Regions from separate parts of the Sporanaerobacter sp. PP17-6a genome, predicted to be linked through region 2. Evidence: riboswitches for the same ligand, from Rfam matches in the RefSeq annotation. Region 2 holds a riboswitch; the other holds the start of a gene.

Region 1 (23,251 bases), on a different contig from region 2:
AAGATTTAAAAGGCAAAAGAGTAATTGTAACAGGAGGGGCAAGCGGTATAGGTTTTGCTACCGCTAAACGGTTTGCGCAAGAGGGAGCAAAAGTTGTAATTTTTGATGTAAACAAAATTGCTTTAAAAGAAGTTCTTTTAAGTAACCCGGAACTAATCGGAGGGGAAGAGGTAGATGTTTCAAATGAAGAAAGTGTAAGAAATGGTTTTTTAGGATCTGATGAACTTATAGGAGGTATTGATGTTCTTGTTTCCAATGCGGGAATTAGCATAAGAAATTTATTTAAAGATACAACTTATGAACAATGGAAAAGAGTGTTGGATATAAACTTGGGCGGGATGTACTTATGTGCAAAGGAAGCATTGAAGAGAATGGCGGATCAAAAATCAGGAGTAATACTTTTCACAGCTTCAACGAATGGAATGGAAGGACATCCTTTCTATGCAGATTATAATGCTTCCAAAGCCGGTGTTATATTGCTTGGAAGAACTTTGGCCTTGGAATACGCTCCTTATATTCGAGTAAATTCTGTTTGTCCGGGATATGTATTGACTCCAATGCAAAGAGCAGAATATACAGAAGAAATGTTACAAAAAGTAAATGAGGGCATACCTATGAAAAGGCACGCAAAGCCTGAGGAGGTAGCTGGATTATATGTATTTTTGGCATCTGATGAAGCTCAATATATTACTGGACAGCATATTCCATTAGATGGCGGAGAAACAGCTTAATAATTAAAAAAGGAGGCATGTCATGAAATCATTAATTGCAATTTTCAGTTATATGAAACAAGATGAAATAGATATAGAGAAGGAAATTTTAAAAGGAACTGATACGGTTGTTGAGTTTTTCAATTCAGAAGAAGAAATAGAAAAAAGATTTAAGGAAATTAGTGTCCTAATCTTAGCTAATCCTGAAATTAAGCGAGATACAATAAACAGATTGAGCAATTGTAAAGCAATTATCAGACGTGGCGTTGGGGCTGATAACATAGATATAAAATCGGCAACAGAAAACAAAATTATTGTATGTAATGTACCTGATTATTGTTCTTCTGAGGTCTCGGATTTAGCTCTTGGATTAATTCTCAGTTTGGTAAAAAGAATTCCGAATTATATCTCAGATGTGAAAAATGGTATTTGGCATATAGATAGTCCGAAAGTATTGCCTCTGTCAAGGGGATTGCAAAATATGACTCTGGGCTTAGCAGGATTTGGCGGTATTTCAAGAGCTCTTGCTAAGAAAACCAAGAGTTTATTCAGAAATATTATTTCTTCTGACCCATATGTTTCATCTGATATAGCAAAGGAATATGGTGTAGAACTTGTTTCCATGGATAAATTATTTAAATTATCCGATGTTATCTCTTTGCATATGCCAAATACTAAAGAAACTTATCACTTTGTTAATGATGAATTATTGTCTTCTATGAAGGAATCTGCATATTTAGTAAATACTGCCAGAGGACAACTGATTGATGAAATAGCATTGTATAAGGCTTTAAAGAATAGAAAGATTGCAGGGGCTGCATTAGATGTAACAGAGATAGAACCCCCAGAAGTAGATAATCAGCTTTTAGAGTTAGATAACCTATTTATTACTCCACATATTGGATTCTATTCTTTAGATTCCTTTAAAGAATTAAGAATAAAGGCAGCAGAAGAAGCGAGGAGAATCATTATGTCAGAAAAACCACTTCATCAAATAAACCATTTTTAAATATGAAGGAGGTCATGTGATGAAATTACCAACCAAAAGAATGAGTAATATTCCATTTACTGGAGGAATACGAGAAATTTTAAGCAAAGCCGATAAAATGGAGAAAGAAGGTAGAAAGATAATCCACTTGGAAATTGGAAGGCCTGATTTTGGTTCTCCAGAAGTTGCAATACAAGCTTTAATTAAATCAATTAAGGCTGGCCAAATGCATTATAGCGATATTTCAGGAGTTGAAGAGCTTAGAGCTGCAATCGCAGACAATATTAAAAGAACAATCGGAATTGAAGTAAATCCTTATAATGAAATAGTTGTAGGAGTTGGAGCAGTAGAAGGATTAATAAATTCTATGATATCATTACTTGATGTTGGAGATGAAATCATATTTTTGACGCCGTGCTTTCCAGCATACTTTGATGAAGCTTTTTTAGCAGGGGTTATACCTGTAGAGGTGCCTCTTAAGTTTTCAGATAACTATTCACTAGATATTAATGAATTGAAAAGAAAAGTAACAAATAAAACAAAAATGATATTAATTAATAGTCCAAATAATCCTACCGGTGCTATATTGTCAAGAGAAGACTTGGAGAAAATAGCTCAAATTGCTATTGAGAATGACTTATTCGTTGTATCTGATGATGCTTATAGTGAATTCTATTTTGATCAGAAGTGGACAAGCATAGCTACTATACCCGGAATGAGAGAAAGAACTATAATAGTAAATACTACTTCAAAAGCATTTTCAATGACCGGTTGGAGAGTTGGTTATACGATTGCTCGGCCTGAGATAACAAGGTATTTATGCAAGACTCACCAGAACATGACTACGCAACCAAGCACCTTTGCCCAATATGGCGCTGTTGCGGCATATGAGAGTGGTAAATCTTGGACTGAAATGATGGTTAAAGAATTTAAGAGAAGACGGGATTTAGTTATAAGATATTTAGATCAGATACATGGAATAGATTACATCAAGCCTGAAGGAGCATTCTACTTTTTTTTATGTATTGATAAATTAAATATGAGTTCAGATGAATTTTGTGATTATATTATAAGAGAAGCAGGGGTTGCCTTAGTTCCCGGAGATGCATTCAAAGGCGAGAAAGGCCGCCATTTTGTCAGACTAGCGTATGCAAATTCTTACGAAAACATTGAAGAAGGTATGAAAAGAATAAAGAAAGCTATAGAAAAATTATAATTTATTATATTGCATTTGAAACAATTACTCTGTTCATAAACGATGAGCTTAAGTAATTAGTGGATTTAGGAACAATTTAATACGTCAAAAGGGAATTAAGCAAAAAGTATATAAAACTTATTAGAGCTAAAAACAAGAAAGAAGGGAGATTATGGAACATACTAAAATAAAGAAAAAGAGATTTGAAATGCCACATGTATATATAATATTAATGTCAATGATGTTATTGGTAATAATTATGTCATTTATCGTGCCAAGTGGAGAATATGTAAGAACTGTTGATCCTGTGACAGAAAATACAATTGTGGACCCTGATAGTTATCATACAGTTGAAAAACCGACACCAACTTCCCCATTAGGTTTCGGGGTAGCAATTTATAACGGTGCTATGAATGCAGCGTCAATATTTTTTCAAATAATAATGGTTTGTGGTACGTTGGAATTTCTCCAGACAACAGGTGCATTTGAGGCTGGTGTAGGAAAATTAGTTAATACGTTCTCTAATCATATTAGTTTACTTCCGGCTGTAATTTTATTAATTTTTACAATTTTAGGGAATATAGGAATGCAGGATGGATGTCTTCCGTTATATCCAATAGCCGCAGGTATAATGATTAGAGCTGGATATGATAAAGTATCTGCAGTGGGAGCAGGTATCTTGGGAGAGGCTATAGGTTTTAGCGGTGGTGCATTAAACATGTTTACTGTGGGAATATCACAGGAAATATTAGGAATACCGATATTTTCAGGTTTTTCGTTTAGATTGATGGCTTCGACATTATTTTATATAGTAACCGTTTCATACTTATTATGGTATTGCAAAAGAATTAGAAAAGACCCCACAAAAAGTGTAATTGCTGATGAATATATTAATCAATTGTCAACACAAAAAGAATCCGAATCATTACCCTTAACTTGGCAGAGGTCTGTTGCATTAATAGGATTGCTTATTGCAGTGATATTACAGGGGTATGGTCCTCTTAAATTAGGTTGGGGGATTGCTGAAATAACATCTTTATATGTGATTCTAACGTTTGTTATTGTAATTATATTCAAAATCAATCCTAATAAAGCATGCGAAATTTACATGGAAGGTGCAAAAAATATTCTTCCTGCAGCCTTTGTTTTGGCATTTTCAAATGCAATTTTAGTATTAATGAATAATGCTAAAATCATAGATACCGCTATCCATACGTTAGTTCAGGCACTTGAAGGAAAAGAAGAAATTGGGATTTTAATAATCCTATTCTTCGCAATTATGGCTTTTGAATTTTTAGTTTCATCCGGCACTGGAAAGGCCATGCTGATTATGCCAATTTTAAAACCGATTGGTCAGATAATAAATATGAGCAGGCAGCTTATAGTCGTTGTATATCAGTACGCAGAGGGCGCTACACAATATATTTGGCCCACATCCGGTACTCTTTTAGCTGCACTTGGGCTGTGTAAAGTTAGATATCAGGATTGGGTTAAATTTGCATGGAAACCGATTTTGTTGATAACTCTTACAAACATTGTGATGGTTATATTGGCATATAAATTACAAATAGGACCTTTTTAACTACTATTCAAGATTAAGAAAATAGATGCTAAAATTAAAATGTTAGAATAGCTTAATCTATTTTTAAAAGCTAAGACAATCAGATTAAGCTATTCTAAGTAAATATAAAATAAAAGGTGAGTGTATATGAATTTAATTATATTAAACGGAAATATTTATACAATGAATAAAAGAAATCCAAAAGCAGAAGCATTATTTATTGAAGATGGAATATTTAAGAATATAGGATCTAATAAAGAGATTTCAGAATTAATAAATAAAAGCAGCCTTGTAATTGATGCAGATGGGAAAACCATATTACCGGGTTTTATAGATAGCCACATGCATTTAGCCATGTTTGGTTCAAATCTGTATGAATGTAATTTAGTAGGGACAAAATCAATAGAGGAATTAATTAATAAAGTTAAGGATTATATTTCTTCAAAGAAAATTCCGAAAGGAGACTGGGTAATCGGAAAGGGATGGAATGAAGACTATTTTAATGTTAAAAGACTTCCTAACAGATATGACTTAGATAAAATTTCAAAAGAACATAATATTTGTTTAACCAGAGGATGTTATCATATGTGTGTCGTAAACAGTAATGTTTTGGATGAAATTGGGATCAACAAGGAAAATCATGAGATAAATAATGGAATTTTTGATATAGACCAGAATAGTGTTCCAACAGGTATTTGCAGAGAGAGTGCAATGAAGTTGGTATACTCTAAGCTGCCTAAGGTATCTAAAGATAGGTTTAAAGAATATATAAAGCTTGCATCAAACTATGTATTATCAAGAGGTATTACTTCTTTATGCACTGATGATTTTATGCTACCGGGAATAGAGTGGCAGAATGTTATTGATTCGTATACTGAAATGAACAGAGACGGTGAACTAAAAATCAGAGTCTATGAACAATGCCTGCTTCCAACCTTAGAATATATTAAGGAATTTGCTTCTAAAGGATATAAGACCGGGATTGGCGATGATCATTTTAAAATCGGACAGCTAAAAATATTAACTGATGGGAATTTAGGAACCAGAACGGCTTATTTATCGGAACCGTACAGCGATGACAATTCTACTTTCGGGATACCGCAATACACACAAAATGAACTGGATAATTTGATTTTAACTGCAACTGAATCCGGATTGCAAATTGCTTCCCATGCTATAGGAGATAAATCCATAAATATGGTTATTGATGCTTTGGAAAAATTACCGGAAGAATATAAGAAAAGAGATTTAAGAAGCAATATTGTGCATTGTCAGGTTACCAATGACAGGCTGCTGAAAAAATTTAAGAAATTGAACATTGTTGCTAATGTGCAACCTATATTCTTAAACTATGATATTCATATGGCTGAATCTAGGCTTGGGCCAAGCAGAATTACTAATTCATACAATTGGAAGACATTATTGAACGAAGGCATAAAAGTGGCATTGGGTTCGGATAGTCCCGTTGAGCTGCCTGATACAATGCTTGGTATATATTCGGCAGTAACCAGAAAGGATTTAAATGGCTTCCCAAATGGAGGATGGTTTCCGGAAGAAAAATTGACAGTTGATGAAGCACTTCATGGATTTACTATTGATGCTGCATATTCTTCTTTCAGCGAAGATATTAAAGGTTCAATAGAAATTGGGAAATTAGCCGATTTTGTTGTATTATCAGAAAATATATATGAAATTGAACCTGAAAATATTAAGAATGTTAAGGTCTTGAAAACTTTTATTGATGGTAAGTTAGTATTCGATATCGAAAAGATTTAGGTATATTAGGATAATAAGAAATGCTTCGGATGGATTCAATAAATCCATCTACAAAAATATCGATACACAGGGCAAAACAGTAGGAAAAGCTGAGGATTATAAATTAAAGGAAGATAATTGCTGTAAAAGCTATATATATAATAAATATACCTGGTACTGTAAAATATTATTATATTTTTAGGTTCTCGATAATAAGGCTTTCTAAGGATTCAACTCCTTTGGAATTTAAATGTACACCATCTTGGTCAAAGTACTCAGGATGTTTAGAAGCCGTAGAATACCAGTCAATTAATGTCACATTTTCCCGTTCTTCAGCTTTTTCTTTTAAGATTTTGTTGACCTTGCTTTCCCAGGAACGTGGCACACGAATATTTATTAAAAAGATATGTGATTTTGAGAAAGAATCAAGCAATTTATCAATTTGTTTATTTGTAAAATAGCCATTTGTTCCTAATTCAATGATAACCGCTTTATCAGAATCATTAAATGTGGTATACTTAGCAGCTAAGGTTGCTGCTTCCGACATTTGCCTTCCAATTTTTCCGTCGATTGTAATGTTATTATATTTTTCGTTAAGGCTTGGAGCAATATCTAATATAATAGAATCTCCAATAGCTAATATATCCTTATAAGTTCCATTTTCTGCTGATGAGGTTTTTTCATCATTTTCAGTAGATACTTTTATATCCTTTTTATTGAGGTTTTTATTAGAAGCTTTTTTTTCGGGAGTTTGAGCTGTATTTATTTCGGATGAATATGCTTCGGCCTTTTCTAAGTTTGATTTTATTTTTGCCATACTGGTAATACCAATAGCAAGGGACATGATCACTAAAAATGATATTATAGTGGTAGTTTTTTTTGCTGAGATTAAGTAATGGCAATATTCTCGAAACCCAAATTTTCGTATTGGCAGCTCTATAAAACGATATGAGAATTCTGCAATAATACATGTAATAATTAGTTGAAAAAAGACACGTAAGTATGATGGGTTTCCTATTTCATAAATAAGGGTACTTAAGACCATAATAGGATAATGCCAAAGGTATATTTCATAGGATCTTGTACCAATCCAGCGCATAGGTTTCCACGAAAGTATAGGACCTAAAATTCCTTGTGGATGACAAACACATGCTATAAGTAAAGCCGTGTTTAAACTAAACAGAAATAATCCGCCTCTGTATAAAAAGGAATTATATTCATCTATAAATATGACACTAAAAATAAAGATAGAAAAAGAAATAATGCTTATGAGTTTTAACTCATTTTTTTGTTTCGGAGAAACTTCCTTAGTGAAATGTTTCTTGTTTGCCAAAACAGTTGCTAAAAAGCTTCCTATTAATAATTCAAAAGCACGAGTATCTGTGCCATAATATACACGGCTTGGGTCGGCAGTTGGATCATAAAGTATACCCATCAAAGTTGCTGAAAGCAAAGCTCCAATAAAAACTATACGTGAAAACTTGCCGATTTTTTTAGTGATTTTTAGTCCTATTATAAGTATAAATGGCCATAAAATATAGAATTGCTCCTGTACTGCCAAAAACCACATATGTTTCAAGGGAGATGGTGAGCCAAAGCTATCAAAGTAAGAAATCTTGTGAAAAATAAACCACCAATTAGTTGTATATGAAATAGAAGACATTGCATCTCCTAAGAGGCTTGTCAAAAGTCTATGGTTAAAAAGTATTACCCATAAGACAGTGACTATAATCATTAAATAAGCAGATGGTAATATTCTGCAAAGACGATCTTTCCAAAAAGTTTTTACTTTAAAATTTTCTCCTGTTAATAAAATTTTAGAGGTTACTAAATAACCAGATAGGACAAAAAAGATATCAACTCCTAAAAAACCACCTTTAGCCCAACTAAAGGTGAAGTGATAAAAAACTACAGATAAAATTGCAAAGGCGCGAAGTCCATCTAATCCTGTTATGTAACGACGATTGTGTATAGTGTTCAATATGAAATCTCCTCTACTTCCTATAATATTAATTATAACCTCTAACTTAAGTATATTAGTCTATGGTTTAAAAAAGGTTTCAAATAAGTTATATAAAGATTACAATATAGTTACAAATATTATTGCTTCATCTGTAAACATGGATGAGATAACAAAAAAATGTGGAATATCTAAAGAATTACAGCAGTTTACTACTGAGATACCGAATATGTTCTTCGAAAATTCAGAAGAAATTAAAGCCAAGATAAAGAAATATAATGTATATTTATATATTATCAGTTTATATATTTAATTTCATTGGTAATTAGCGGATGGTTTTCCAAAGTCATATAGATGGAAGAGGGCTGAGAAAATGTTTAACAAAATGGTTTGTGAAAACGGCGTTTATGATGAAAATATCATTAGAAATAATGTTGATAAAATTATAATTTTTTATAAGATATATTTTGAGATAAATAAAAGTAATTGAGGAATTATTTTCGATGGATATTGATTATATAAAAGTAAATAAGTTATAATTGAATTTAAATCAATGATATCAAACTTTGTAACATTTTGTAATAAATGATTTTAATAAAAAATTAGTAGCATTTATTACTTTAGCACTTTTAATTTATAATTCGGAGAAAAAAGTTATCTTTTAATTATGAGGTTATAAACTTATATTGTTTGATATTAATGGGAGAGGAGTTCGGTATAAGATGAAGAAAGTTGTTATTGGAGGGGTTTTATCATTAATCGGAACATTAGGCTTATTAACTGTTTGTATCATAGTTGCAAATGATGTGGTGTCGGGATGGAGTACACCGCCTGGGCGTTTTATGACTACGGTATTTTCTTTAGGAATGACTCCTATATTGGTGTTTTAAGGCGAGAAGTCCTGCCTGAAATAAACAATCGTATTTCGTTGATGGCATTATATGGAGCAACATCGGATTGTAAGGATATATTAATAAATTTCATAGAAGAAGTTTATAAAGGTGAAGAATAAGAAGAAAGATTAAAATAATTATTTAAAGAGGTAGAGAAATGAGTAAAATTGTATTTTTTTGTATACCAGCCTATGGACACACCAATCCAACAATAGAAGTGGTCCGTGAACTTACAAAAAGAGGGCATGAAGTATGGTACTATTCCTTTAGTATGTTCCGTAAAAAGATAGAAGGAGCAGGTGCTAAATATATTGAATGTGATAAGTATGTACCTGAACTGAAGGCTGAAGATGAAAAAAAAATAGGAAAGGATTTTGCAGCGCTTATTGAAATGACAGTGGATACTACTATAGCCTTAGACGAGAAAGTTTGCAAAGAACTAAATGAATTTCATCCTGATTGTATTGTTTCAGATTCTTTGTGTTTTTGGGGAAAATTATTTGCAGCTAAACTGAATATAAAATATGTTTGCTCTACCACTTCCTTTGCTTTTAACCAATATACCGCAAAGATGATGAAACAAAATTTAATGGAAATGGTACGGATGATTAAAGGAATGCATCGTATCAAGAAAAAAATTAAACAATTGAATGACTATGGATATGCTGTTGATAATTTTATTTCTCTCATCCAAAATGACAATGAAACATACACTATTGTGTATACTTCAAAGGAGTTTCAACCGTTAGCGAACACATTTTCAAATAAATATTTTTTTGTGGGTCCTTCTGTTTCCGATATATTGGCGGGACCACGAAATAGTGATAAGAAACTTATCTATATTTCCCTTGGGACCGTAAACAATAAAAATAATGAATTTTATAAAAAATGTTTGATGGCATTTGGTGATGGCGAATTTGATGTTATCATGTCCGTAGGCGAAAGCACGGATATTTCATCGTTGGGAGAAATACCTGAGAATTTTGAAATAAAGAACAAGGTTGAACAAATAAAAGTATTACAAAATACAGATGTTTTTATAACACATAGCGGAATGAACAGCGTTAACGAAAGCTTATATTATGGCGTACCGATGGTATTATTTCCCCAGCATCAAGAACAACGCATGGTAGCTGAAAGAGTTGTGACTTTAGGTGCCGGAGTTTATTTAAAAAATGATAACCCCAAAGATATGAAAGAAGCGGTGCAGACGATTCTAGAATATGATTCTTATCAGGAAAATGCCGTAAAATTATCAGAAAGCCTTAAACTATCCGGGGGTGCAAAAAAAGCAGCGGAGGTTATCGGCAGGATTGCAGAAGAATAGATGTGGCTGAAATAGGATAATTTAGATATTAATGACTATATCCTTGGATTATCAACAGATGAATTTATTAATGGACTGCTGGATATAAATTTAAATACGGAGGAATAACAAATGCATTTAGAAAAACCGGAATGGATTAAAGTAAAAATACAAGGTGGAAATGTATCAGGTAAGGTAAACTCTTTGATTTCAGAACTTTCTTTAAATACCGTATGCAATGAAGCCAATTGTCCTAATAGGATGGAGTGCTATGAAAGAGGAACTGCCACATTTATGATATTAGGTAGAAATTGTACCAGAAACTGTACCTTTTGCAATGTAACTAAGAAAAAGCCCGAAAAAATAAACCCCATGGAACCGGAAAACGTAGCTAAGGCTGTAGCTAAGCTTGGTTTAAAACATGCCGTTATTACATCTGTTACTAGGGATGATTTGGAAGATCAAGGAGCTAATCAGTTTGCAAGAGTTGTAGAGAAAATAAGAAAGACTGCCCCAAAGGTAACAATTGAACTGCTTATACCTGATATGCAAGGAAATAAGGAATTAATAGATATTATCATAAATTCAGAACCAAACATACTGAATCATAATGTAGAAACAGTACCGGAATTATATTATAAGATTAGACCTATGGCGGTATTCGATAGATCTATAGAATTACTTGGTTATGTAAAGAAGACAAAACCAAATATGAGGACTAAATCGGGTATGATGTTAGGCTTGGGTGAAACTAAAGAACAGATAATAAATGTATTTAGAAGATTAAGAGAAGTTGATTGTGACATGCTGACATTGGGGCAATATTTGCAGCCCAGCAAATCCCATATTCCGGTAGTGGAATATGTTACTCCTGAAACATTTTACGAATATAAAGAAATCGCGTTATCCATGGGTTTTAAGAGAGTGGCATCGGCACCTCTCGTTAGAAGTTCTTACTATGCAGAGAATTTTTAAGACATGAAGGGGACGGTAAGACTGCAGAAATATTTCTCTCCGCTTTTGTTCAAAATATTTTTTCCCTCTGTAACGAAACATTCGTTTTTGGGATATATAAGCAGAATCAATTAAAAGGAGGCGAGGTAGTGGGTGCCCGCATTGAAGAAATATACAAAGAATACGCCCAAAGCGTGTACAAATGGAGGTCGAACAGCATTTAAAGGAATGTGACGATTGCCGCTCGGACTATGAAAAGATGAAATCTCCTGTCAATATACCGCTGCCGCCAACGACGGATAAAGAGGTAGACTTTTTGAAGAAAGTTAGGCGCAAGGCCTGGTGTATCGCTGCCTGTCTCTTTGTCATCGGGATATTGATTGGCATTGCCGGCATTTACATTGGGGAAACCGATGACGCACCCGGCGCTGCGCTAATTGGTATCCTGCTGATGATAGGATTAGTGGTGTTTGGCGTAAGAGCTGCTTGGCGCAGACGTTGATGGCAAAGTAAAATTTGTCTTGACAATTGATATCACTATATTTAATATAATAGATGAGAATTGAATATAAGAATGAATAGGGCTAGGGAAGCAGGGTGAAAATCCCTCACGGTCCCGCCGCTGTAAAGGAAGAGTCTTTTCTAAATGTCACTGGGAAACTGGGAAGACAGAAAAGATGATGAATCTTAAGTCAGAAAACCTACCTATTTATTAGCAGAAATAACTCTACGGTGGATGGAGAAAGCTGATTATTATTTTAGAAGAATTTTTGCTTTATTGAATTTTATATAATAAAGATTATTTAATAAGCTTATAAGAACTTCATTAGCCATGATTATTGCTTTAATGAAGTTCTTATTTTTTTATAAAAAGAGAGGATGAAAAAGGTGAAGTTCTATAAAAGGATATTGTTGCCATTAGTTGTGATTATGTTGATATTTAGCGTTTCGGGGTATACTAAAACTACTGAGACAGGCGGGTTGAGCAATACTCAAGACCTTCCCATAACTGTAGAGGGAAATAATTATCCGTTAAAGATAAAGGATTTTCTCAAGAAAGAAACTATCTTAGAAAAGAAACCGGAAAAGGTAGCTGTTTTATCAGGCACCCCCTTAAATATATGGTACGATTTGGGGGGAAAATCCATATGTACGTCTAATATAACAGATAATTTAAAATTGATATCCGAATATAAGAAGGAAATAAACGATCTTCCACAGATAGGGCCTGTATATTCCATAGATATGGAATCCGTAGTATCCCTTAAACCGGATTTAATTATAGCTCAGGCCGGCACTCAAGGGACACAGGCGGATAAATTAAGGGATATTGGGTTTAAGGTGATTACTACTAATATAAGAAGCTATGATGATGTAATAGCAACTTATAATGCCTTCGGCAAGATACTGGGAAATGAAAAATCAGCTGAAGCAAAGATAGAAGCTCTAAAGAATAAGAAAGAAGAAATAGTATCTAAACTGCCCAAAGACAATAAATCCGTGGTCATATTATATATAACAGCCAAAACTATTGCTGTTAAGTTGGACAATAGTATAGCAGGAGATGTAGCTAAAATTTTAAAACTTGACAATATTGCATCCGATTTGCCTCCCGATACTATAGGCTCGGAAACTACTCCGTTGGATGTGGAATACATAGTGAAAAAGAATCCTGATTATGTTCTGGTTACAAGTATGATATCTGATGACGAAGAGGCCAAAAAGACTATGGAAGAGGAATTTAAGAGTAACCCCGTATGGAAGGGAGTAAAAGCCGTTCAAGAGGGACGAGTTATTTATCTTCCCCAACAGTATTTCTTATATAATGCAGGTCCTTATTATAGTGAAGCAATAGAATATATGGCAAAGAGTATATATCCGGAAATATATGGAGAGGTGACTCATCAGGATGGAAAATGATATTTCTCTCAGGGACAAAAAGGGATTTAAAATAACTGTTATTGCTATCTTAGCGATGCTCTTCTTTATATCTTTTATATTAGGGCTTACAAAAGGAACTCTTGAGGTAGAGGTGAAGCGGATATTTGAAGTTATTTCTAAGGATGACGGAAGTCCAGAGAGAATGGTAATTTGGAATATCAGGCTTCCAAGAATGATATTGGCAGCTTTGGTAGGAATAAATCTTGCTCTGTCAGGTGCTATTTTACAAGGGGTAATGAAGAATCCCTTAGCTGATCCCAGCATAATCGGTATAAGCAGCGGAGCAGGACTATTTGGAATTATTGTATTGGTCGTTTTTCCCCAGTATATAAAAATGGTGACTATTGCAGCTTTTATGGGAGCCATGTTGGCTGCCTCCATAATATATCTTTTATCCTGGAAAGGCGGCATAAAAACTATAAGGGTAGTATTAGCAGGAGTAGCTGTATCGTCTCTTTTTGCCGCAGGGATTTCAGGAATATTGGTCTTTTATAGTGATCGGGTCCATGGAGCATTGAATTTTATGAATGGAAGTTTATCATCAAGAAGCTGGCCGGAAGTTTGGACTATTTTACCTTACACTATAATTGGTTTTGTTTTAGCAAATATATTTGCGGACAAACTTAATATTTTGATATTGGGGGACGATGTTGCACGGGGTATTGGCTTAAATGTTGAAGCAACAAGATTTGGATTTACGGCTTTAGCCGCTTTTCTTGCGGCAAGTGCAGTAAGTGTTGTGGGACTTTTAGGATTTGTAGGGCTTATAGTGCCTCACAGTATAAGGTTAGTTATTGGGAACGATTATAGATACATGTTTCCTGCAACTGCTTTATTTGGCTCTGTACTCCTAATGCTAAGCGATACTTTTGCAAGAACTGTTTTAAGCCCCATGGAGATACCGGTAGGAATTGTAATGGCGGTACTGGGAGTTCCTTTCTTTTTATTCTTGCTAAGAAGGGAGTAAAAGGCTAAAGATGAATAAGAATATTATATTATCAATTGAGGGTTTAAGCGTAAGCTATAAAAATAAAGATGTTTTAACGGATATAAATTTACAGATAGAAAAAGGGAAGGTCTATTCTATTATTGGTCCAAATGGCTGTGGAAAGACTACTTTAATACGGACCATTAACAGAAGTATAAAACCTAAAAAGGGAAAGATTTTTTTAAATGGAGAGAATATATTCAAAATGAAAAACAAAGATGTAGCTAAAAAGATAGCCATATTAAATCAAAATAATAATACGATGAACGATGTAACTGTAAAAAGATTAGTTCAATATGGGCGATATGCTTATAAAAATTGGTGGGAGACCGTTGACGGAAAAGATAGTGAAATAGTTCAATGGGCAATGGAGAAGACGGGAGTGATAAAGCTTCAGAACAGAAGAATTAATACCCTTTCAGGAGGAGAAATGCAAAGGGTGTGGATTGCTATGTCTGTTGCACAAAAGCCGGAGATACTTCTGCTGGATGAACCTACTACTTATCTTGATATATGTAACCAATTAGAGATAATGGATCTCATAACGAAGCTAAATAAGGAAGAAGAAATAACTATAGTCATGGTACTCCATGATATAAATCATGCGGTCAGATATTCAAACGAACTCATTATAATTGACGATCACCAATATACGCAAAAGGAGATCCCTGGATTATATTAAAAAGCGGAGCAATTGAAGAAGTCTTTAAAGTTAAAGCCGAAATAACAATGGATGAAGATACGAAAAAACCGAGATTTTATGCGAAAGAATGCATTTAGAAAGTATAGGGAGGTCCTATGGTGAAGATTACTTTTATAACTGTATCAACCCCTGGAATTAAATCCTTAATTGAAGCAGGGAAGGAGATAAACCGACAATATCCTAATATTCTTGATTTAAATCTTTATTACGGAAAAGAAGAGATGAATGATGAAAAATCCAAAAAAATGGCAGAAGATATTAAAAACAGCCATTTGGTTTTTGTAGATTTAATGGGAAGCCCTTCAAGTATAGCGAAAAGCGTATATATAGGTCTTGAAAGCTGCAATGGGAATATAGTTCCTTACGGAAGTTCCGCAAGAGAGTATATGCGTCTCGGAAGTTTTACTATGAAGGGCATGACAGACGGGAAAAACAAAAAGAAAATGAATATGGCTGCCATTGAAAAGATGAAGAGTACGGCGGAAACGCTCGGCAAAATAATGCCGGGCAAGATGAGGGATATGAAAAATTATTTTAGTATACTGAAATATTTTAAGGTAGCGGATAAGTCAAATATTCTCAATATGCTTTACCTCATGTTGAGGGATTATGGAAATATAAATGAAATACCGAGACTGCTGGAACCGAGGGAAGTAGAAGAAGTTGGTATATGTAATCCTGAGACTATGAGATTTTATAAAAATTATGAAGAGTATGAAAAGGACTTTCCCTTTGATATTAAAAAACCCACAGTAGCGATTCTTTTCTACGGCCATAAATATCCTGTAGATACATCGTCCTGTGTCGGAGAAATCAAAAAAAGAATTGAGAAATTTGCAAATGTCATTCCTATTGCAATTTCAGGAGCATTTACAAAGAATGAAAAGAAGATTAAAGATGTGATATTAAAATCCACCAAAACATCTGTGGATATAATACTGAACTTCATGTCCTTCAGGCTTGGAGCAGGTCCCATGGGCGGAGAACCTCAAGCAGGTATAGATCTGCTAAAAAAAGCAGATGTCCCGTATTTTCATCCTTATTTTATGTCAAGAAGAAGGATTAAGGAATGGGAAGAATCAATACAGGGCTGCAGCACATCAGAAATGATGATTTCCGTTATGCTGCCGGAATTAGACGGATGTATCGAAACATATCCTGTCGGGGCTATGACAGAGCCAAGATATGACATGGAATTTGATATTAGAACCGATGAACTTGTGATAATAGAAGAAAGAGTAGACAAATTGATATCCAGAATCAGGTCATATATCAATCTTAGAAAAAAAGAAAATAAAGATAAAAGGATAGCTATTATATGCTATAATTATCCTCCTGGAGAAAGTAATATATTCGGAGGAGCATTTTTAGATACATTTTCATCTGTTGAAAATATATTGAAAAATCTAAAAGATAAAGGTTATAAAGTAAATCCTCTCACTAAAGAAGAACTCATGGGGATATTTACTGCCGGGGGTATAGTTAATTCAGGGAAATACAGTGATAGTTGGGAAAAAATGATTAAATATCCGGATAAAAAATATAGAGAAGAATTAAAGAAAAGTTCTGATTATGAAGACATAATAAAGGAATGGGGACCGTCACCCGGCAGTATAATGGTCAACGATAATAATGAGTTTTTGATTCCCGGGATAATTGAAGGGAATATATTTATAGGATTGCAGCCCACGAGAGGAGTACATGAAGAAATTGAAAAAGTATATCATGATAAAACCTTGCCTCCCCATCATCAGTATTCGGGTTTCTATAAATGGATTAAAGACGAATTCAAAGCAGATGCAATCATTCATGTGGGAACCCACGGCACCTTGGAATTTTTAAAAGGAAAGGAATGCGGTATGAGCGGAAATTGTTATCCGGACAAGCTTCTATCGGATATTCCTCATATATATTTATATTATTGCGGTAATCCCTCTGAGTCGACCATTGCTAAAAGAAGATCCTATGCAAATATAATAAGTTATCAGCCGCCGGTATTTGTACAAGGGGAACTTTACGGAGAATTTGCGGGATTAATATCAATGATAGACAATTATCATCAGTCTTTATCATTAGCTCCCCAAAGCAGCGATGATATATTATCAAGTATATGGGAGCTGGCTGAAAAACTTAATATGCCGAAGAACCTCGATAATATAGAAGGAGAATTATACAGAATGAAGAAAAGCCTCATACCGAAGGGACTCCATATATTCGGGAAAGGGTATACCCCTGAAGAAGCGAGGGAATATGCAAAAGGTCTGCTGAGGTACAACAGAAACGGCATTTTAAGCATCAGGGAATTAATTACAAGAGCTAACGGATGTAGTTTAGATGCTCTCTTAGATAATGATCAGTATGAGACTATAAGAGAGATTGATGAAGAAGCAGAAAAAATTATTGATTATTATTTTGAAAATAGAAAGCTGAAAAAGTCAAAATATATAAATGAAAATAATAAAGATGAATTTATAAAATCCTTGGAATACGGGTGTACAATTATTGAATCATCTCAAAAAAATTATGAAATGGAAGGCTTGATGAGGGTATTGGAGGGAAAGTATAATCCTGCAAAGTTGGCGGGAGATATATACAGGCATCCTGAAATATTGCCTTCAGGATATAATCTGTATCAATTTGATCCCAGGCTTATACCCACTAAAATTGCATATAAGAGAGGGGAAAAGATATGTTTGAATACTCTCGATGCTTATAAAAAAGAAGAGAATTCCTATCCCTTATCTACTGCCGTGGTGCTGTGGGGGCTCGAAACTTCGAGGACTCAGGGAGAAACTTTTTCCCAGATTTTAGCCTATCTGGGGGTCAGGGTTTCGGAGAGCAGCAATGAATGGGATCCAAAATATGACATTATTCCCATTGAAGAACTGGAAAGGCCCAGAATAGATGTAACAATAAATATATGCGGTTTTTTCAGAGACATGTTTCCGAATTTGATAGTAAGCCTTAATGAGATATTTGAAAGGCTTTGGAAATCGGACGAAAGTGATGAGGAAAATTATTTCAAAAGGAATTCAAAAAGAATATACAAAAAGCTTCTTGATAAAGGCTATGATGAAGAGGAAGCAAAAGAACTGGCTATTTCCAGGGTATTCGGCCCTAAGGAAGGAAGCTACGGTACGGGAATAACCAAGATAATAGAAACAAAAAATTGGGAAAAAGAAGAACAGTTGGGGAAAGCTTATATAGACAGTCTGCAACATGTGTATAACGGAAAGGTTCATGGTAAAAGAGTAGAAGGGCTTTATGAAGAAAACCTGAAAACCGTAGAGATTATTTCTCAAATAAGAAGCAATCATGAATATGAAATTACGGATTTGGATCATTATTACGAATACTTCGGAGGATTATCGAAATCAGTGGAAATGGTAAAGGGGCAAAAAGCCAAAATGTATATAACCGATACGACAGGGGACAGGGTTCTCAGCGAAAGTGTGGAGAAATCCATAGAAAGAGGAATAAGGACAAGGGTATTAAACCCAAAATGGATTGACGGAATGCTCGAGCACAAATATCACGGCGTTCAGAAAATTGCCGACAGATTTGAAAATGTTTTAGGCCTTGCGGCAACTACAAATAGTGTGGAAGAGTGGATTTATGAGGATATGTATGATTCCTATGTGGATAATGAAGAACTTAGGAAAAGGCTTATTGAGAATAATCCCTTCGCTTATATGGATATACTTGAGCAGATGACGGAGTATTACAACAGAGGATATTGGAAGGCGGATAAAGAAAAGATAGACAAGATTAAAGAGCTCTATTTGGAACTTGAGGGCAATATTGAAGAGAATTTATAAAGAAAGGATGCAAATATATATGGAAAACAACGGGTTGATATATCCTTTTTCTGCTATAGTGGGACAAGAAGATATGAAGAAGGCTTTGATATTAAATATTATAAATCCTCGTTTAAATGGGGTTCTGATAAGAGGGGAGAAAGGAACAGCAAAATCTACGGCAGTAAGAGCACTGGCGGATATTCTTCCTGAGAGGGAACAAATAGCAGACTGTATTTTTTCCTGTGACCCTAATGATGATAGCTTTTGGTGCGAAAACTGCAGGGCTAATTTCAACAAAGAAACCGGAAAAATCAAAAAAGGGAAAATGAGAGTGATTAACCTCCCCGTCAGTGCCACGGAAGACAGGGTTGTGGGGACATTGGATATAGAGCAGGCAATAAAAAAAGGAGAGAAAAGATTTGAACCGGGAATCTTGGCGGAAGCCAACAGAAATATTTTATATGTAGATGAGGTAAATCTTTTGGATGACCATGTGGTTGATGTACTGTTAGACGCAGCAGCTATGGGGGTTAACTCCATTGAAAGAGAAGGAATCTCCTATACTCACCCCTCAAGATTTGTCCTGATAGGAACCATGAATCCTGAAGAAGGGGATTTGCGGCCTCAGCTCATAGACAGGTTTGGACTTGTGGTGGATGTACGGGGTGAAAGAGATGTTGATTCACGGGTTGAAGTAATTAAACGAAGACTTAGTTTCGAGGCAGATCCCAAAAAATTCGTAAAAGAATATGAAAATGAACAGAAAGAATTGGCCGGTCGGATGGAAAATGCGAAGAAAATATTAAATGATGTGGTTTATTCGGAAGGATGCTTAAGTGTTGCAGCAGAAATTGCCATAGCCATGAAAGTAGACGGTCATAGGGCGGATATAACTTTTATGAAGGCAGCAGTAACCAATGCTGCTTACAGAGGAGATACAAAGGTAGATAAAGAAGATCTTTTTATAGCCGCAAAGCTGTCCCTTCCCCATAGAATGAGAAAAAAACCATTCGAGGAGGGAGTCATTGATTTTGACAGAATCAATGATATTATTGAAAAATCGGTGTTGTAAACGGAAAGGAATGAGGTTTAACTATGTTTAGCAATTGTTTTCCTTTTTCGGCGGTATTGGGTCAGGATAGGATTAAAAGGGCTTTGATACTGAATATAATTAATCCGAACATAGGCGGGGTTCTTATAAGCGGAGAAAAGGGGACAGCTAAGTCTACATTGGTAAGAGGATTTTCAAATATAATTGATTCTATGGATGTAGTGGAGCTGCCTTTAAATATTACCGAAGATAGGCTTGTGGGAAGTATAGACATAAAAAAGGCCGTAAATGATGGGCAAAAAACATTTGAAAAGGGAATTCTATATAAAGCCCATAATCAGATATTGTATGTTGACGAAATAAACTTATTAAGCGAGCATATCGTAAATATACTTTTAGAAGTTTTATCCACCGGAATTAATGTAGTAGAACGGGAGGGAATATCATATAGCCATCCTTCAAAATTTATATTGGTAGGTTCCATGAACCCAGAAGAAGGTCTTTTAAGACCTCAGTTGTTGGACAAGTTCGGTTTGTATGTGGAAGCTAAAGGAGAAACAAATGTAGAGAATAGAACAGAAATTATTAGAAGGCGGTTGGAATATGAAAAGAACCCTAAGAAATTTTGTTTAAAATGGGAAAAGAAAGATATAAAGATAAAAGAAATAATTGATATGGGCAAAGAAATAATAAAGAGGATTAAAGTAGAGGATGAGGATTACGGATTTGCAGTGGGCCTGGCAAAGCAGGGGAATTGTTTGGGACACAGGGCAGATATAATATTAATTGAAACCGCCAAAGCTATAGCGGCTTTTAATCAAAGAAATAGGATAATGGAAGATGATATTAAAGAAGCAGCATCTTATGTACTGCCTCATAGAATAAGAGAATTGACACCTCTTGAAGAGTCAGAAACATCTATGGATGATAATAGAATGGAAAGAAACAATACCGAAAATTCTCCGAGGGAGGATAGCGATACAGTTCAGAAACCTTTACCTGAAGAAGAAAATATGACTTCAGATACTAAAAAAGAAGGAATAAAAGAAAGTATAGAGGACATTGTAGGCGGAAAGCAAAAGATAAATATTAATATGGACTTCGGAAAAAAATTCAGCAATAAAGGTTCGGGAAAGAGAGCCAAAGTAAAGACGGATAGCAGTAAAGGAAGATATGTAAAGTACAAGATGCCTAAGGGAAAAGTAAAGGATATAGCTTTTGATGCCACTCTTAGGGTAGCGGCCTGTAATCAGAGAAACAGGGATAAAAAGGGGATGGCTATATGCATAAAGTCTCAGGATATACGAGAAAAGGTCAGAGAGAAACATACAGGGGCAACGATTTTATTTACGGTAGATGCAAGCGGCTCTATGGGAGCAAAGAGAAGGATGGGAGCTGTAAAGGGAGCGGTGCTTTCATTATTAAAAGATGCGTATCAGAAGAGGGACAATATTGGCGTTATTGCCTTCAGAAAAGATAAGGCAGAAGTACTATTGAATATTACAAGAAGTGTGGACTTAGCCGAAAAATGCCTCAAAAAATTGCCTACGGGAGGGAAAACACCCTTAGCCGCAGGGCTTTACAGCACATATCAGGTTCTTAAAGCAGATAAGATAAAAAATCCCGATTCTTTGCAATATCTTATTATAGTTTCCGACGGGAAGGCAAATGTTCCTCTGAAATCGGAAAATGCTTTGGAAGATGCCTTTATCATGGGAGAAAAAATAAGGAATGAAGGCATTAAAACTATGGTAATCGATACGGAAAGAAACTATATTGAATATGGGTTTGCAAAGGAATTAGCAAAAAAGATGGACAGCGAATATATAAAAATCAGTCAAATATCAAAGACGGATATTAATGCAAGTATAAAAAGTTTGCTTGATATAAATAGATAAAAAGGAGGAAAATGGTATGAAAAAAAGTATATTATTATTGATAGTTGTATTAGCAATGGGTATAATGTCAGGCTGCGGGAATAAAAATGAGAATGAGCAGAGTAATGTACCTGCAGATAATACCCCAAAGGAATCAAAGTTTGAGGAGAAAGACGGTCTTTTAGTGTACTTGGACTTGAAAAACAGTCCTTTTGAAGAATCAGGCCTAAATATATCGATTAAAAAGGGTGAAGACGGTTATGCCGATTTTGTAAAGACCGATTTAAAGGGAAATGAAACTAAAGATTATTACAAATTTGATTATTCAACAAATACTGTAGAAAAATATTATTATGTTTCCGCAATGGGAACGGCATATTACTACTATTATGATTTAGAAAAAGATGAGCTATCAAAAGTGGAAGACGGGGACCATAATGATGTTACCGAAAAAATGAAGAGTTCGGGCAGATGGGACTCTGCCGCAGAAAAAGCAGCAGAAGAGATAAAATCTCTTCAGGATTATTTCAAGGAAAAATACGGTTCGACAATAGAAGAAGCTGTTTTACAATAACATGGGCAGCACAAGGGGACGGTTTGAGATCACTGAAAAACGATGTAATAATATGTAAGATAGTTAGAATCAATTAAATATGAAAAGCAAAATCCTCCTTAATTTAGTATAATGGAATTGATAAGAAACCATACCAAAAAGGAGGATTTACTATGCTTAAAGACAAAAATAATCAGTTAAGCATCTACTCAATATTATATAATAAAATACCTCAAAATCATATACTAAAATTAATAAATAATTCCATAGATTTAAGTTTTATAACAAAATTACTTGAACTACGGATAAGTATTATGGAAGGAAGATCGGCCAAAAATTCTGAGCTTATCATAAAACTGCTGGTTTTAATCTACATTCTTTAAAACGAAAAGCATGGCTGGGCACCGGCAGTTTTCAACCGCTAATGCGACAGCCTCTTATTATGGTTTCTAACTTCTTAATTTTATTCATCTAACTTCCAATTATCTCTCGTAATAGCCATTAAGTAAAAGTCTCTGTAATCACCTTGTACAAATTCATACTTCTTTAATATTGCCTCCTGCTGAAATCCGATTTTTTCACCAATCTTTTTCATCCCTATATTGTCAACTCTGGTTTTATATTGAATTCTCATAATGTTTTGAGTCTTAAAAAGATAATTCACAAAAAGTCTTAAAGATTCTGTACCAATTCCTTTTCCTCTTGCCGATTTTTCTGCAATGAGTAAACCAATTTCAAGGGTTGTACTACTGCCCAAAACTCTTATAAAATTGATTTCGCCTAATGGCTTGCCTTCTTTATCTTCAATGATTGCATAAAACCTGGAAGGATTCCCTATACTTTTATTGAATAATTCGAAAAACTGTTCTTTATACACCATTTGCATATCCATAAATTCTCCGAGATGTGTTTGGTCCTGTAACCACAAATAAAAACAATCAAGATCCTCTTTTTCTAATGGCCTTATTCTTATATTAGTTCCTTTTAACATAATTAAGCCTCCGTCTTATTTATTA
Region 2 (9,889 bases):
TCAAGCTTCTTACTGATTCTCCTATTATATCGTTTCCCTTAATGTCTTCAAATTCTCTATCTCCCTCCTGTGCAATAAATCTTCCTGTATTCATTGTTATGAATTTAACCGTATTGTCTGTATTGTCATATACTCCTCCCAGTTCTTCTTTATTCCCTTCATTGCCTATCTGCAATACTCCTATATTAGACTGTACTTTTATTTCTTTTGTATAAGGAATCGATATTTCTATTGGCTTGTTTAGCACTATCTCTTTACCAGCCTCATCTTTTATTGATATTTCTACTCCATCTGCTATTTTAATAATTTTTATATCTAATTTTTCACCTCTGTTTATCAATTCTTCAGATAAGGATACTATCCCCAGTTCTGTTTTTATTTCTATTGTTTCTATTCCTTCCTCTTTAGCTTTATTTAATGCTTCTTTTGTTATGAACAGTCCTATTTCATACTCCTGTCCTTTCCCTATTTCTATTACTTCCTTATTTTGTATGTTCCTTGTAGGTTCTATGTTTTGTTCTTTAAGTTTTTGGTCTATTTTTTTTGCTGTAGTTATAAATTTATTATTTATATAATCTTCTCCTATCGTCTTTTCGTCTTTTGAAAGTTTTACTCTTGAAAGTTTTTCTGCTCCTTTTTCTACTAATTTTGCAGATATTGTTTCTATTTTCTTCCCATATTCCTTTCCTATATTTTTGACTATCTTACCTTGGTTTGTTATGGTTTCATTTATTAATTCTTCCGTTTTCGTTTCCGATGGTGTTTTGTTTATCAGTTTGAGTACAAATTCCAGTACCTTTTCCGAAGTTTCTTCTATTTCTTTTCTGCTCTCCTGCAACTTAGCTTTTTCCGATGCTCTAATAAGTATAGATTGTATCTGCGTATTCTTTGATAATATTATATTTATCCCTTCTTCTGTAGTTATCCTATCTGTTGCTTTATTCATTATTGTTAGTACGTCTCTCATATCTTGAGCTATCTTTAATGCAGTTTTTTCTTCTTTTATCTCTTTTCCGTCTCTTGCTAATTTCCCTGCTGCCGATTCCACCGCTCTTAATATCTGATCTTCCGTGGAATTAGGATCTGTTACCGTTTTGTATTCTATTTCATATTCGGGATTCTTTATCGGTTTTACCTGCTCTTTTCCTTCCTCTTCTTTGATAACTTCTTTCTGAGGTATCTCTTCCCCTGTTACCGTTATTTTTACAGGTACGGGACGGACTATATTCCTTATACCTTCTCCGCTAAACCTTTCTGCCGATACATAATATGTCCCTGGGCTGTTAAATTTCAATACTGCTTTTCCGTTTTCATCAGTAACTGCAGGCTCACCATCTACCGAAAATGCACTTTCGTTTACGTATATTTCCGCATTATCGACTTTCTCTTTTATAGTAGGTCCTCTTCCGCTTTCATCGTTTAAATCCGTTGCCTCTCCCGTGAGAGTTACGGTTACCTCTTCTCCAGTTTTAACACTTGTTTTGTTGGTGGAAATCTTTGTATACCAATTTTCAAACCCATAGGCACCGAAATACCATTCTATTACATCCCCGTCTTTAAGATAATATGCATTGGATCCATAGTTGGGAAGCCATCCGTTTACCCTGTACATCCAACCTGATGTAGATCTGTAATCGAATTCCCTGTCTCCGTCCACCATGGCAAGATACAGAGACCAACCATAGTCCTGATAATCATAATCAACTCCTTCAGCTTCCATAGCCTTTATCGTAGCATGGGCAACAGTAGATCCTTTGAATTTTTCTTTTCCCCAGCCTTTTGACGGTGTGGCGGAACTTCCGCTTGCCGGTCCTAAATAATCATCCAATCCGAATCTTGATACCTTTATATCTCTCATAGGTACTACCGTATGATCATATCCCTCAATTCTTATCTGTACGGTAACTTCTTTATCGTTAGGATCCGCCGGAGGATTAGGATTGTTTGGATCCGTCGGATCATTTATATCTTTAGTTTTTATTATGATTTCATCACTAAAATCCGAAATATTTCCAAGATTATCAACTGCTCTTATTTTATATTTATATTCCGTATTATAACTTAAGGCATCGGGATCAACAAAAGAATCTCCCTCGGCATTTCCTAAATATTTGCCGTCTCTATAGATTTCAAAATACTTTATTCCCGATTGGCTTACTGCCGTTATATTTTTTAATGTTACTTTATTTTTACTTACTTCATAATCAAATTTTACTCCCGTCGGTTTTGTTTCATCCCCGAATACTCCGTATATTGAAGAATTATTGGTAATGTTTACGGTTAACTTTTTATTGGAAACATCATTCCCGAGATATTCAAATTTGTTGGAAGCATTGTTAAAAATATATATGGCGGATTTGGTTAAATCTTCTCCTGAATTTACAGGCATTCTAAGTAAAATATCATCCGATTCATCTACACCTTCAAGAGAAATTTCTATTATCTTTCCGTGTAATTTTAGGGAACTCTCTTCTCCCGGTTTTTTTGAATCCGTCACATCTGAAACCATTATAGTAGAAGAATCGGGATTATATGAGGATTGAGGAAATTCAGCATCTATCCCTCCGGCAAAATACATTTTACCGTCTTGAGAAATTTTTACTTTTTTACCCAGTTCAATTCTGTCATGTTCATCTTCATCATCATGAGTCCAGTCGTAAATGGAGCCTTTGCCCTCCACAAAGAATATATATTGATCCAATGCATAAAGAGCCTGTTCCGATGCCATACCGTTAGTTGCCAGACTTCCACCTACTTCCGTATGGGCTATTCCTCCATCAGCAGTCTTAAAGCTTAAAAGGGCTTCCACTAAATTTTTATTCTTTGTAAATTCAGGTCCCGTCGGATCTACCCCGTTGGTACAAAGTCCCATTATCACTTGAGAGCATGATTCCGAATTTACCGTCCCCCAAGAAACAAATCCTCCTTCAGGTCTTTGAATTTGTGAAAGAGCATCTACGGCTCTTGCGATGGCAGCTTGTACCTGAGGATAATCTTTATTGTTATAGGGTGCAAGAGCAGTCATTACCATTCCGCTCATATCGGGATCCGGATCTGTTCCTTTCCCCGCTAATTGCCAACCGCCATTTGTACATTCATTATTAAGAAGATACTGAATCATCCTGTCTCTATTCCACTTTGCATCAGCTGGGATATCATATTTTTTACTGTCCACTGCTATAAGTCCGAAAGCAACTCCGTTGTTCCCTTGTCCTTCTATATCTCCGTTATATATCTTTTCTATAAGGTTATACCCGCCTATATTGGTAGGATCTCCTCCCGCTGCCGTAACTCCCAAAGTTATTCTTTCGTAATCTGTTATGTTGGGAAGAATTCCTTTATTCATTACAATATAGTTTTCCGTCGATTCCAAATAACTGCTCGGAAGACTCTTTCCTGCCCTGTTCACTCCCACGGACACCCAGTCCATGCTGTAATGATTAGTAAGTACCACGTCGGAAAGGACATCAACAGTACTTCTCACTTCATCAATAATAGCATCACTTATTTGGAAAGAAGCTGGATATTCCTCCCCATTTATTTTTAAGATAAATTTATATAGACCTTTTTCCAATGTAGAAGGAATATCTATACTTCCGGAATTATATCCTGAGTTGGTAAATGAAGTCTTCCCTTCAATGCCTATCGGATTTCCTCCCTCATCCGTTACAGGTTCATTATTGGCATTATATAAATATACATTATAATCTGTATTTGGATTAATACCCTTAACTCCGAATTGGAACTCAACTGCCGTTTCTTTTCCCTCAACTATAAAGTTTTTGTTAATTACGAATCTGCCCAGCAATGTAAAATATCCGTAATATTTATCACCATCAATTGAAAACTCCAAAGCATATTTTCCGCTGGGAAGTTGGTTCAGTTTTTCCATGTTCTCGGGAGTATTTAATCCTGTATTAATATTGCCCTCCAAAATCCCTTGGGATAACACTACTTCTTCCCCACTAATCAACGGATATTTCCTATTTATATAATCATAAACTTTGAGTTCGTATTCTTTCCCTTTATAAGACTCTCTATCTAATCTAACGCTCAAGTCAAATGTGGTATCCTTAAATATCAGACTGTCTACACTAATCGTGATATCCGCCGTATAGCGTACTTGTAGAGCAGCAGTATAAATTTCCCCGTATCTTATCTGGAGGCTATAAGAACCTCCCTCGAGTTTGTCGGGAAGAGGAATTTCTCCTTCATATTTCCCTTTTTCGTCTAAATTTAAAGAATATATGGATTTTCCGTCTATTGGGATTCCCTGCCCCGAACTTTCATTATTGAGAGACAAGGTAACTTCTCCGTCAACCCAGGCCGGAGTATTAAGTTCCACATACAATTTGTTTCCGTCAGTTGTTTTATTTATTTTCGAATACTCTCTTACGGAAAAAACCCATTCTAAACTTGTACTATATAACGTTTCGCCATCTACAACCAAATTAAATAAATAATTGGTAGACCCTTGGTCTTCCCTTAATTTCAAATCACGAGGCAAAGTAAACTTTACAGTTGCTAGTCCATTAGAATCTGTACTGCCGGAAACCTCAATTTCATCTGTTTCTATTCCACTACCTAGCGCTGGTGACAGCGTGACAGTAAAATCTTTGTTGACTTTCTCTCCTAAATTTACATTTATATTAAATTCAACATCTTTTCCCCATACTGCTTTATAAGAATCAACCGGCTCATATCCGTCTTCAGAGTCAGGTTCACCATATACCGCATAGAATTTTCCCTGAATAAAATTATTTTGATCATATCTGTCCGCCTCAAAGGTCATAGGACTATATACTATTCTTATGGGAATCTGCTTATACTCGATTCCCTCCGATTCAAGAACTAAGTCGTATTTGAGTGGCTTTATATCTTTAGTTAGAAAAATCTCTACACTGGCTTTCCCACTACTGTCAAATTGTCCTTCCTTTAAGGTCTTGTTTTCATCCTCTCCATCTTCGGTTTCACCTTTAATAACCAATTCAAAATCTTTTCCCGCTAAATCAGTAGCTTCGATATCAGCCGTTATAGTATCCTTATTGGCCTCAAATATTCTGTTTTCTCCTATATCAAATTTCGAAACGGGATTTTCAACATTGATAAAGGGAACATAGTAATCTTTGGTTGGAGAGGATAAACGAATCCTCAATCCCGGAGTTCCATATTTTAATACCTCATCACTGAGAACAATTTCATTGGAAGTATATCTGCCCTCATTATCTAAAGATGGTTTGTCTCCTATAATCTTCAATTTTGAAGAGGAATCTGTTGTATCTATAATGTTTACATAAGTAATAGTGCTATTGGCTTTTTCAGGAATATTTAAATTTATAACAAAGCTTTCTCCTGCGCCTACACTGCCTTTATTGTAAGTAACTATCGGATTCAGCGGAAACGGTACAGTGTAAATATCCGAGCCCGATTCTATTTTCAGAACGGCTTTAGCCCATTTTAAATCTTCAGGAATAGATATCTCTATATCCGAACCAGTATTTTCTACTGGTCTTGATTCATTCGTATAAGAATTAACCAAATATATTTTTAAATCAGGGTTATAAATTTCTTCATTTATAGTGGCAGTTATGCTGTCATTGGCAAATTTTCCGGTATCATCATAGGTATTAATTCTATCTTTATCATAAGTAACAATATCAGTAAAATCTATATTTACTTTTTCGACAGACAGTTCCGAATCACCAACGGCAAATTTTAAAGCATACATATTGTCATTTATGTCGTTGGATACAAGATTTCCCGGTATTGAAATGTCAATACGGCCCGTCCCGTTATCATCCAATGTTACACTGTCTACCGAACCTTTATCTTCTCCGGTATAGCTATCATAAAAAATTATATCAACATCTTCGTTTACATGCTCGGGATAATTTATAGTACCTGTTATATTTTCCCCTGACGAAAATATATCTTTATCAAAGCTTATCCCTTCGGGTATTTCGGTCTGTTCATGGAGAAGAACATTTTCTTTCAGTGGGAAAGGCAAAGTATAGGTTTCCAAATCCGATTCTATTCTTAAAAGAGCTTTCCCCCATTTTAAATCCTCAGGAACGGATAAAATCATATCCTTGGACTCTGGTTTTTCCGCAATCAGTATTGTTTCATCATTATCCGGATTTACCAGATATACTTTTAAATTCTCATTAAAAATTTTTTCATCTATGGAAACGGCAATGCTGTTATCCCTAGAAGCATAAACTTCTTCTTTATCATATTTAACCATACCGCTGAAATCTACATTTACCTTTTTGACGGACAGCTCCGAATCTCCAATGACAAATTTCAGAGCATACATATTGTCATTTATGTCGTTGGATGCAAGATCTCCCGGTATCGAAATGTCAATATTACCTGTCCCGTTGTCATCCAATGTTACATTGCCTACCGAACCTTTATCTTCTCCGGTATAGCTATCATAAAAAATTACATCCACATTTTCGTTTTTATGTTCAGGATAATTTATGGCTCCTGTTATATTTTCCTCTGCCGAAAATGTATCTTTATCAAAGCTTATCCCTTCAGACACTTCCGACTGTTCTTTAATTTCATCATTCTGTTCGGACTTTTCTTGACTCTCCTCATTAGGAACAATATCCTTGTTTTCCTCGGATTCTTCCGAAGTCACGGTATCCTCCGTTCCTTCCTCTCCCTTCTCCGGAATTGTTGTATTTTCCTTGTTGGATTTCTCAGAAATTACGCTGTTTTCTTCATCTGTAGGATTTTCCGTATTTAAATTGTCCTGTGCATATGATATACTCTTCGGAAAATCCTTAGAACGAAAGATTTCTCCATAAAAAGAACTCCCGTTAGTAAATATCATTGTCAGTATTATACATAATGATAAAATACGTTTGAACCTTTTCATTAATATTCCCCCTCTTTATAACTAAAAAAATAAAAGCCCCGGTTTCACATAGAATCCGAGACTTTTTAACAGTCAGCACTTTATAATAAATTTCATTTTACCTCAATCCCGGAAGGTTAACGTTATCCCCATATAGGCAGGTCTCCTGACTTATGGCTCAACGTTACCTTTCCCCTTCCCAAAAATAAAATTTTCAGTGGTATATTTGAAAGGCCGCTCCCCACTTACAGTGACCGGATCGCTCAGGATTTTCACCTGATTCCCTTTTAATCTCTAAAAACAGAGAACCTAAAGGTAATATTCAATTATTTCAATAGTTTACTTTCAAATCTATCTTTATTATATAACATATTTTGATTATAAACAACATCATAAAAAGAAAAACACGAAGTGATCGTCAAATATTCTCCTTTTTAACAGTTGATATTTTTAAAATATTTCGGTATAAAAATTCTGAATAACATGATAAAATATATAAACAAATCGGAAGATTATTCTGCTTTAAAGAAAACAATATCCGTGAATATAACGGATTATGATATGATTCCTCAAAATAAAAAGCTTCACAGCAGTTTTAAGATATTGGAAAAGGATAAATATTTTCCGCTGACCGAAGACCTTCAGATTCACTTTTTGGAACTGCCGAAGTTAAAGTAAAAAGAAATAAAAGAATTACAGAATAAATAATTTATATAAACAATATATGCCAATTATTAAAAAAGTAATGTAAAATATTTTATGTAAACATTATAATAAAATAACACTCATTTTTGTCAATAATTAGTATAAATAACAACTAATAGATTACAAAGAAAATTATTTATTTTCACAAAAGCACAGATTATTTTACATTACCCATTACTAAATAAGGAATCCCGATTCAAGGTCAATCCTCGAATCGGGATTCCTTATTTATCTCATGATCAATTCATACAATCTATATAACATCACTGCGGTTTCAGCACGGGTTACATTTTTCTTCGGCATAAAGTTACCGTCAAATCCTCCGACAACTCCATTCTGAACTGCTATGGCTGCAGAGTCCTTTGCCCATGATGCTATGGAATCTTTATCTTCAAATCTATCTAATGCTTTTTCATCTTTATTGTCATATGATTTATTTTTCAATATATTTCCTATTATTTTAATCATTTCTTCTCTCGTAATATTCCCTTTCGGATCAAAGGACGTATCTGATTTCCCGTTGATCAGGCCACTCTGGTATACTGCAGATACCGAATCATAGTACCATTCATCTTTATCCACATCCGCAAAAGGAATGTCTCCATTTGAATTTTCATTTAATTTCAACATTCTGGAAACCAATGCGGCAAATTCCGCTCTTGTAATATTATCCGATGGCACAAACTCACTTTCCGTTTTCCCTTTTATTATACCCTTTACCGTCATAGACTCTATTGCAGATTTCGCCCATTCCACATCCGACGTATCTTTAAATTCCTTACTTCCTTCTTTTACTACGAATTTTCCGCATTTGTTTGTCAAGAACTTTATAGTCTTAGTCGCCTCATCATAAACTCCGCCTACAGACTCTTCGGTTCCGTCTTCATTTATCAGTACTGCTGTTACATTGTCAGGATTTTTTACTTCTCCATCAAATGCTATTTGAACCTCTATGGGTTTCTTAATTTCTGCAGTATTTCCTTTTTCATCCACAGCATTTAACTCCAAAGTCGAACCGTCTTGCTTAGCCGTAAGCTTTACTTTTACCCCAAAGGTGTCCGGTGAAATCTTGATTTTTCCGTTCTCTAATTTTATTTCTTTTTCGGTTTTCAAACCTACGGGTATTTCCACTTCCAACGGTTCTTTTACACTTTCTTTTGTTTCCGTCGATGTCGATTTATCCGAATCGGTTGTTGTTTTTCCCGAACCGTTCGACGTATTTGAATTCGAGTCGTCTGAATTATCGGGTTTTCCTGGTCCTTCAGGTTTCTCAGGTTCCTAGGGTTTTCCCGGTTCCACTTCATCCTCCTTATATACAACTTCAATTTCTGCCGGGAAAGCATCTTCCGCAATATCTATGTTTTCTTTTTTATTTAAAACCGTTATCTTTTGTATTTTTGCCTTATCAAATATTTTACTCCCTATTTTCTCAATAGTTGAAGGAATATCTATTTCTTCTATTGCCACTCCTTGAAATGCACCATAGCCTATTGTTTTTAACCCTTCATGTAAAGTCACTTCTTTTAGGCTTGTACAACTATAAAAAGCAGAGGTATCGATACTTCCAATACTTCCCGGAATATCTATTTCTTCTACTGCCGTAGAACCAAATGCAAGACGGCTTATTGTTTTTAACCCCTCATTTAAAATCACTTCTTTTAGATTTATACAACTATAAAAGGCTTTTTCACGGATGCTTTCAACACTTCCCGGAATATCTATTTCTTTTATTGCCGTTCCTTGAAATGTACCATTTCCTATTGTTTTTAACCCCTCATTTAAAGTCGCTTCTTTTAGGTTTACACAACTATAAAAGGCTTTTTCATCGATAATTTCAACACTTCCCGGAATATCTATTTCTTCTATTGCCGTTCCTTGAAATGCACCAACGCCTATTGTTTTTAACCCCTCATTTAAAGTCACTTTATTTAAGGTTGTACAACTACTAAAAGCATCTGTACCGATACTTTCAACAGGAATTACTTCCCCATTTACTTTAAATTCACTGGGTATGACAATTTCCGTTTCAGTCCCTGTATATTTCGTAATCTCTCTCTTTCCCGCATCAAATTCATATCCCAGTTCTTCAGGAGTTGGAACTTCTTCTTCCGAAGCGGCAGCAAAAGTTTCCGGCTCCGATTCAGGTTCCTCAGGGATTTCACCTTCCGTTTCTTCTTTCTCCGGAGCTTCTGCACCTGTTTCTACATTTTGCTGTATATCCAGCCCAACATCTTCAGCAAATACGAAAAATGGAAAAGAGGCCAACATCATGATCCCTACCAGGACTATTGACAACAACTGTCGTTTCCTTCTTATCAT

What was found. Region 2 has a riboswitch for cobalamin ahead of PP176A_RS04660 (S-layer homology domain-containing protein). Riboswitches for the same ligand answer to the same signal wherever they lie in the genome.
Region 1: it holds a riboswitch for cobalamin, as region 2 does, so the genes downstream of both, PP176A_RS08505 (ABC transporter substrate-binding protein) here and PP176A_RS04660 (S-layer homology domain-containing protein) in region 2, are expected to answer to the same signal.

What each region holds. Positions count from the first base shown of each region.
Region 1 covers NZ_FMIF01000017.1:8,171-31,421, forward strand. Annotated here, with positions in the region: gene PP176A_RS08455 (SDR family NAD(P)-dependent oxidoreductase) at 1-731, shown strand, start outside; gene PP176A_RS08460 (C-terminal binding protein) at 754-1,719, shown strand; gene PP176A_RS08465 (pyridoxal phosphate-dependent aminotransferase) at 1,739-2,914, shown strand; gene PP176A_RS08470 (YfcC family protein) at 3,066-4,475, shown strand; gene PP176A_RS08475 (amidohydrolase) at 4,602-6,230, shown strand; gene PP176A_RS08480 (acyltransferase family protein) at 6,400-8,190, opposite strand; gene PP176A_RS16230 (hypothetical protein) at 8,892-9,059, shown strand; gene PP176A_RS08490 (macrolide family glycosyltransferase) at 9,220-10,389, shown strand; gene lipA (lipoyl synthase) at 10,501-11,343, shown strand; gene PP176A_RS16055 (hypothetical protein) at 11,525-11,824, shown strand; cobalamin riboswitch at 11,886-12,045, shown strand; gene PP176A_RS08505 (ABC transporter substrate-binding protein) at 12,211-13,242, shown strand; gene PP176A_RS08510 (FecCD family ABC transporter permease) at 13,232-14,230, shown strand; gene PP176A_RS08515 (ABC transporter ATP-binding protein) at 14,241-14,933, shown strand; gene bchH (magnesium chelatase subunit H) at 15,053-18,772, shown strand; gene PP176A_RS08525 (ATP-binding protein) at 18,792-19,826, shown strand; gene PP176A_RS08530 (magnesium chelatase subunit D family protein) at 19,850-21,703, shown strand; gene PP176A_RS08535 (hypothetical protein) at 21,720-22,256, shown strand; gene PP176A_RS08540 (hypothetical protein) at 22,409-22,618, shown strand; gene PP176A_RS08545 (GNAT family N-acetyltransferase) at 22,699-23,226, opposite strand.
Region 2 covers NZ_FMIF01000009.1:31,443-41,331, forward strand. Annotated here, with positions in the region: gene PP176A_RS04660 (S-layer homology domain-containing protein) at 1-6,886, opposite strand, end outside; cobalamin riboswitch at 7,005-7,192, opposite strand; gene PP176A_RS04665 (PD-(D/E)XK nuclease family transposase) at 7,349-7,543, shown strand; gene PP176A_RS04670 (S-layer homology domain-containing protein) at 7,799-8,701, opposite strand; gene PP176A_RS04675 (leucine-rich repeat domain-containing protein) at 8,849-9,889, opposite strand.